2 regions of the Polycladomyces abyssicola genome follow, and region 1 is predicted to be linked to the other one. Evidence: a T-box and tRNA genes for the amino acid it is inferred to sense, from the RefSeq annotation. Region 1 holds a T-box; the other holds one or more tRNA genes.
The links. A T-box is a leader RNA that pairs with one kind of tRNA and senses whether it is charged. The one in region 1 lies ahead of serS (serine--tRNA ligase), so its partner is inferred to be a tRNA-Ser.
Positions count from the first base shown of each region.

Region 2: it encodes a tRNA-Ser, which carries the amino acid that the T-box ahead of serS (serine--tRNA ligase) is inferred to sense. The anticodon was not compared.

Region 1 is NZ_AP024601.1:14,432-17,826, forward strand. It holds gene pdxS (pyridoxal 5'-phosphate synthase lyase subunit PdxS) at 150-1,046, shown strand; gene pdxT (pyridoxal 5'-phosphate synthase glutaminase subunit PdxT) at 1,063-1,650, shown strand; T-box leader at 1,755-2,006, shown strand; gene serS (serine--tRNA ligase) at 2,051-3,337, shown strand.
Region 2 is NZ_AP024601.1:2,657,362-2,660,756, reverse strand. It holds rRNA gene KI215_RS13290 (23S ribosomal RNA) at 1-1,273, shown strand, start outside; rRNA gene rrf (5S ribosomal RNA) at 1,339-1,455, shown strand; tRNA gene KI215_RS13280 (tRNA-Ser) at 1,481-1,574, shown strand; tRNA gene KI215_RS13275 (tRNA-Phe) at 1,680-1,755, shown strand; tRNA gene KI215_RS13270 (tRNA-Thr) at 1,760-1,835, shown strand; tRNA gene KI215_RS13265 (tRNA-Trp) at 1,846-1,919, shown strand; gene KI215_RS13260 (YugN family protein) at 1,921-2,346, opposite strand; tRNA gene KI215_RS13255 (tRNA-Cys) at 2,402-2,475, shown strand; tRNA gene KI215_RS13250 (tRNA-Leu) at 2,578-2,664, shown strand; tRNA gene KI215_RS13245 (tRNA-Arg) at 2,670-2,746, shown strand; gene KI215_RS13240 (glycosyl hydrolase family 18 protein) at 2,734-3,395, opposite strand, start outside.

The sequences.
Region 1 (3,395 bases):
GATTGATCGTCACTCCCAGGGGTTGGTCTCTTACAGTTCCACGGTTATTTGGTATAATAAATGTGCTGAGTGAGAACACGATAAACGATCAAGGATACATGCATTGAATGGAGTTTCATCGGGATGCGGGAAGGGCAGGGAGAGAAGCAATGGCTGAGAAAAACGTGATCACAGGTACGGACCGTGTCAAACGCGGCATGGCCGAAATGCAAAAAGGCGGCGTCATCATGGACGTCGTCAACGCCGAACAGGCCAAAATCGCGGAAGCCGCCGGAGCAGTGGCCGTCATGGCGCTGGAGCGCGTCCCGGCCGATATTCGGGCCGCGGGCGGTGTGGCGCGGATGGCGGACCCGACCGTTATCGAAGAAGTGATGAACGCGGTGAGCATTCCGGTCATGGCCAAAGCGCGGATCGGACACTTCGTGGAGGCACGTCTGTTGGAAGCGCTGGGCGTGGACTATATCGACGAAAGCGAAGTGCTCACGCCGGCGGATGACGTGTACCATATCGATAAAACGCAATTTACCGTGCCATTCGTCTGCGGAGCGCGGGATTTGGGTGAAGCGCTGCGCCGGATCGGTGAAGGTGCATCGATGATCCGGACCAAAGGGGAACCCGGCACCGGCAATATCGTCGAGGCCGTCCGCCATATGCGGATGATGCAGAGCCAGATCCGCAAGGTGCAATCGATGTCCCGCGACGAACTGATGGCGGAAGCCAAACAGCTGGGAGCACCGTATGAGCTGTTGCTGCAAGTGCACGAAACCGGCCGCCTTCCGGTTGTCAACTTCGCCGCAGGCGGTGTGGCGACACCGGCAGACGCTGCATTGATGATGCACCTGGGTGCTGACGGCGTCTTTGTCGGATCGGGGATTTTCAAATCGGAGAATCCGGAAAAATATGCCCGTGCGATCGTCGAAGCAACGGCGCATTATGAAGATTTTGAGCTGATCGCCCATCTGTCCAAAGGTTTGGGCGGCGCGATGACGGGAATCGAAATTTCCCGCCTCGCCAAAGAAGACCGCATGCAGGAACGCGGCTGGTAATGGGAGGAATGGCACGATGAAAATCGGGGTGCTCGCTTTGCAGGGAGCCGTTCGGGAGCATTTGCGCTTGTTGGAAATGGCCGGCGCCGACGCGGTACCGGTGAAACGGGCCGAGCAGCTGGCTGATCTGGACGGTTTGGTCATTCCGGGCGGGGAATCCACCACCATCAGCAAGCTGATGCATAAATACGACCTCGTGGAGCCGGTCAAACGGATGGCCGAAGCAGGGAAACCGATGTTTGGTACCTGCGCCGGTTTAATCCTGCTGGCCAAACGCATCGAAGGGACGGACACCCACCATTTGGGTTTGATGGACATCGCCGTCGAGCGGAATGCATTCGGTCGTCAGCGTGAAAGTTTTGAAGCCGATCTGAACATTCGCGGCGTGGCCGATAACTTCCGTGCGGTGTTTATTCGGGCACCGTACATCACGCAAGTGGATGACGGTGTGGAAGCACTGTCCGAGATCGACGGAAAAATCGTGGCGGCCCGTCAAGGTCATCTGCTGGGTGCCGCATTCCATCCTGAGCTGACTGATGACGTACGGGTGCATGCCTACTTTGTGGACATGGTGAAGGAATCCCTGCAAGTCCCGACGGTTTAAATGCGGAGTGTTGGATGATAATAGGATTGAAAGTGGCAGTGAATCATGACCACGAGCATAACTGGTACCTGCCGGATGTCCCCGGCAAATCCATCTGACATATGCCAAATGCGCTGATGAGAACGAGTACCTTCATCCTGTCGGTTACAGAGAGGCGGTGGGTGGTGCGAACCGTCGCGTCAGATGAAGGGAATCCCTCTCGGAGCAGGGCGTGAAAGCGCGGACCCGTTAACGGTTCCGTGCCCGAAACGCTTCCGTCAGGCGGAACGTTACTCCGTCGGAGAGCGGGCCGAAACGGTGGGAAACCATCCTTTTCGGTCAACAAGGGTGGCAACGCGGAACCTTCCGTCCCTTCGGTGGCGGGAGGTTTTTTATTTTTGAATTGGGAGGTTGATCGTGCATGCTGGACATGAAACTGTTGCGCAATCGGTTTGATGAAGTGAAAGCCAGGCTGCAACATCGAGGAGAAGATATCAGCGGGCTTGATTCCTTTCAGCAACTGGACGAAAAGCGAAGGGAACTCCTGCGACAAACCGAGCAGTTGAAAAACCAGCGCAACACGGTTTCCCGGGAAATCGCCCAAAAGAAAAAAGCGGGAGAAGATGCCACCGCCGAGATTGAGAACATGAGGCGGGTAGGAGACGAAATCAAACGGTTGGATGAGGAACTGCGCCAAGTTGAAGCGGAATTGGAGGAAATCCTGTTAACCATCCCCAACCTGCCACACGAAAGTGTGCCGGTGGGGAACAGCGAGGAAGACAATGTTCCCGTACGCCAATGGGGAGAAGTACCTCAGTTTGATTTTGAACCGAAACCGCATTGGGAAATTGCACAAGCATTGGACATCCTGGATTTTGAGCGTGCGGGCAAAGTGGTCGGTTCCCGTTTCGTATTTTACAAAGGGGCGGGTGCCCGGCTGGAACGAGCCCTGATCAACTTCATGCTCGATTTGCACACCGAACAACACGGATACGTGGAGATGTTACCGCCTTATATTGTGAACAGGGACAGCATGACCGGTACAGGTCAATTACCCAAATTTGAAGAAGACGCGTTCGGCGTTCGGGATACGGATTACTTCCTCATCCCCACGGCCGAGGTGCCGGTTACCAACTTCCACGCAGGGGAAATTCTGTCGGAAGAGGAGTTGCCGATCCGTTATGCGGCGTTCAGTGCCTGTTTCCGTTCGGAGGCCGGTTCCGCCGGACGGGATACCCGCGGGTTGATTCGCCTGCATCAGTTCAACAAAGTGGAGCTGGTGAAATTCGTCCGTCCAGAGGACTCCTATCAGGAGCTGGAGAAATTGGTGGCTGATGCGGAAAAAGTCCTGCAACTGCTGGAGCTTCCCTACCGCGTATTAAACATGTGCACGGCTGATTTGGGATTCACCGCCGCAAAAAAATACGATCTGGAAGTCTGGTTGCCCAGCTCGGGAACTTACAGAGAGATTTCTTCGTGCAGCAACTTTGAGGATTTCCAGGCTCGTCGAGCCAACATCCGCTTCCGCCGCAACCCGAAAAGCAAGCCGGAATTCGTCCACACCCTGAACGGTTCGGGATTGGCGATCGGTCGGACGGTGGCGGCCATTTTGGAAAATCATCAGCAGGCCGACGGCAGCGTGCGGATTCCGAAAGCGCTCCAACCCTATATGGGTGGAATGGAATTCATACGTCCGGCCGGACAGTGAAGCGCACAGGTGGATCGCCATAATGGGGGACCGTTTTCTCAGTGGTATTCCCTGGACA
Region 2 (3,395 bases), 550 kb from region 1:
ACAGGTAGGCGAGGAGAGAATCCTCAGGCGCGCGGGATAACTCTCGTTAAGGAACTCGGCAAAATGACCCCGTAACTTCGGGAGAAGGGGTGCCTCGGTAGGGTTAACAGCCCGAGGAGGTCGCAGTGAAGAGGCCCAAGCGACTGTTTAGCAAAAACACAGGTCTCTGCTAAGCCGTAAGGCGAAGTATAGGGGCTGACGCCTGCCCGGTGCTGGAAGGTTAAGGGGAAGGGTTAGCCGAAAGGCGAAGCTCTGAACCGAAGCCCCAGTAAACGGCGGCCGTAACTATAACGGTCCTAAGGTAGCGAAATTCCTTGTCGGGTAAGTTCCGACCCGCACGAAAGGCGTAACGACTTGGGCGCTGTCTCAACGAGAGACCCGGTGAAATCGTAGTACCTGTGAAGATGCAGGTTACCCGCGGCAAGACGGAAAGACCCCGTGGAGCTTTACTGCAGCCTGATATTGAATCTAGGTACAGCTTGTACAGGATAGGTGGGAGCCTGAGAAGCCGGAGCGCCAGCTTCGGTGGAGGCGCCGGTGGGATACCACTCTGGCTGTACCGGGGTTCTAACTCGCAGCCGTGATCCGGCTGGAGGACCGTGTCAGGTGGGCAGTTTGACTGGGGCGGTCGCCTCCTAAAAGGTAACGGAGGCGCCCAAAGGTTCCCTCAGCGCGGTTGGAAATCGCGCCTAAGAGTGTAAAGGCAGAAGGGAGCTTGACTGCGAGACCTACAAGTCGAGCAGGGACGAAAGTCGGGCTTAGTGATCCGGTGGTTCCGAGTGGAAGGGCCATCGCTCAACGGATAAAAGCTACCCCGGGGATAACAGGCTAATCTCCCCCAAGAGTCCACATCGACGGGGAGGTTTGGCACCTCGATGTCGGCTCATCGCATCCTGGGGCTGAAGTCGGTCCCAAGGGTTGGGCTGTTCGCCCATTAAAGCGGTACGCGAGCTGGGTTCAGAACGTCGTGAGACAGTTCGGTCCCTATCTGCCGCGGGCGTAGGAAATCTGAGAGGAGCTGTCCTTAGTACGAGAGGACCGGGATGGACGCACCGCTGGTGTACCAGTTGTGTCGCCAGATGCATCGCTGGGTAGCCAAGTGCGGACGGGATAAGCGCTGAAAGCATCTAAGCGCGAAGCCCCCCTCAAGATGAGATTTCCCATCCCCTCGTGGGAGTAAGACCCCTTGTAGATGACGAGGTAGATCGGTCCGAGGTGTAAGCGCAGTAATGCGTTGAGCTGACGGATACGAATCGGTCGAGGGCTTCCCCTCACTCGCAAGTGAATGCAGACGATCCCGTAACCAATTTTGAAGGTGTAACCAAACACCATATCCTGTCTGGTGGTGATAGCGGAGGGGAACCACCCGTTCCCATTCCGAACACGGAAGTTAAGCCCTCCAGCGCCGATGGTACTTGGGGCGGGAGCCCCTGGGAGAGTAGGACGCTGCCAGGCAGGTTTTCTCCTCTATAGGCAACGCGGAGAGGTGTCCGAGCTGGCCGAAGGAGCACGATTGGAAATCGTGTAGGCGGGCAAAACCCGCCTCGAGGGTTCGAATCCCTCCCTCTCCGCCATTTTCATGCCGACTTCTGGATTACAGGAGTCTTTTTTCAACAATTTGAAAACGAGGAATCCGGTTGACGGATCCCCCTTCACTATGTTAGGATAAATTTCGCCTTGGTTCGGTAGCTCAGTTGGTAGAGCAGAGGACTGAAAATCCTCGTGTCGGCGGTTCGATTCCGTCCCGAACCACCATTATGCCGATGTAGCTCAATTGGTAGAGCAACTGACTTGTAATCAGTAGGTTGGAGGTTCGAGTCCTCTCATCGGCACCACGGGTAGTGGAGGGGCGTAGTTTAATGGCAGAACAGAGGTCTCCAAAACCTCCAGTGTGGGTTCGATTCCTACCGCCCCTGCCAATTAATCCCGGAATCCGTTTTGAATCCGGGTTTCAAGCTCTCGAAGCGCCGATTGTGCTCTGTCGATCCATTTCTCATCGACAGGAGCGTCTTTAACGGCCGGTTCTTGGAACTGGTCGATCAAGCCGGAAAAGACACCGGTATTGACACGATCATCCGGTCCGGCTTGGAATTCGTGACGCAGCACAAAAGGCCGGCCGAGCTTGACGGTGGCGTTGGGGTCACCGATTCGCCCTTTGACGGAGGAAACGGGAACGCGCAGGTAAGATTGATGCGCATCCGATTCCCGGTCTAGGGCCTTGTCAAAGTAACCGTGGTCATATTCATACGCACCGCCCAATTGGAATCCTTCTTTATCAAGCAGGGATTCCACGTCGGCAAAACGTCCCTGTACGTTTTCGATGATGGGTGAGTGTAGTGGGATCATGGATACCCCTCCTTTCAAAATAGTGTGCGACAGGATACTGTCGATCATACGACAAGGCGGCATAGCCAAGTGGTAAGGCAGAGGACTGCAAATCCTTTATCCCCGGTTCGAATCCGGGTGCCGCCTCCAAAATCTAGAAAAAAATTTCTTCGAAAAAAGGGTTGACATCATGAACAAGCTATAATAAAATAAATGATGTCGCCGCTGATTGAAGGACAAAAAACAAAACACGCGGACGTGGCGGAATTGGCAGACGCGCAAGATTCAGGATCTTGTGGTCGCAAGACCGTGGGGGTTCAAGTCCCTTCGTCCGCACCAACCATGTGCCCTTAGCTCAGCTGGATAGAGCGTCTGACTACGAATCAGAAGGTCGGGAGTTCGAATCTCTCAGGGCACGCCAAAGAACCACCATCCGCATGGATGGTGGTTTTTCCTTTCTTGGAAACAATCTGCTGACACGGGTTTTAACCACTGCATGATTCCGGGTGCGCTGTTTTCCCTTTTGCTCAAAGGTTGCTCATGGGTAACCCAATATCCTGTCGAGTGAGGAGTGGGTACGGGAAATAGCAGCCGGGGTCTGGATTTCCCACAGCGGCTACCTACTTCAAACGATTTCGATCTCATCGCTTGTTCAATTACCATCCACACTTTCGGATCTTCCGTTCCGATATACCAGTGGGTTACACCCCCGATATTGGGATATCGCTGAATGATGACATCCAGTTTGGCTTTGTAGCTGATGGTGTCCTGGAAATATCCTGTCTGAGTTTTACCATCTCGTCGATTCACCAGATAAGGTTCATGGTTTGCATCGCGCCGGAGGGGCCATCCATTTTGAAGCAGCACTTGTGCTGAGGAATAGGTTAAAGGATCTGGCGATGTCCGATCTGTCTTCCAAAGTTGGCCGACCCACGGAAAAACCACTTGGATTTTGTCCACCGGTATTTGAGTGACTGCAAAATCGAGAACTTTTACCAACCACGTGAGCGGGGTTCCGGGCCCCGGCTTTTTTAAGCTGTAGTTAAAAGTCATGATATTCACTTTGTCTG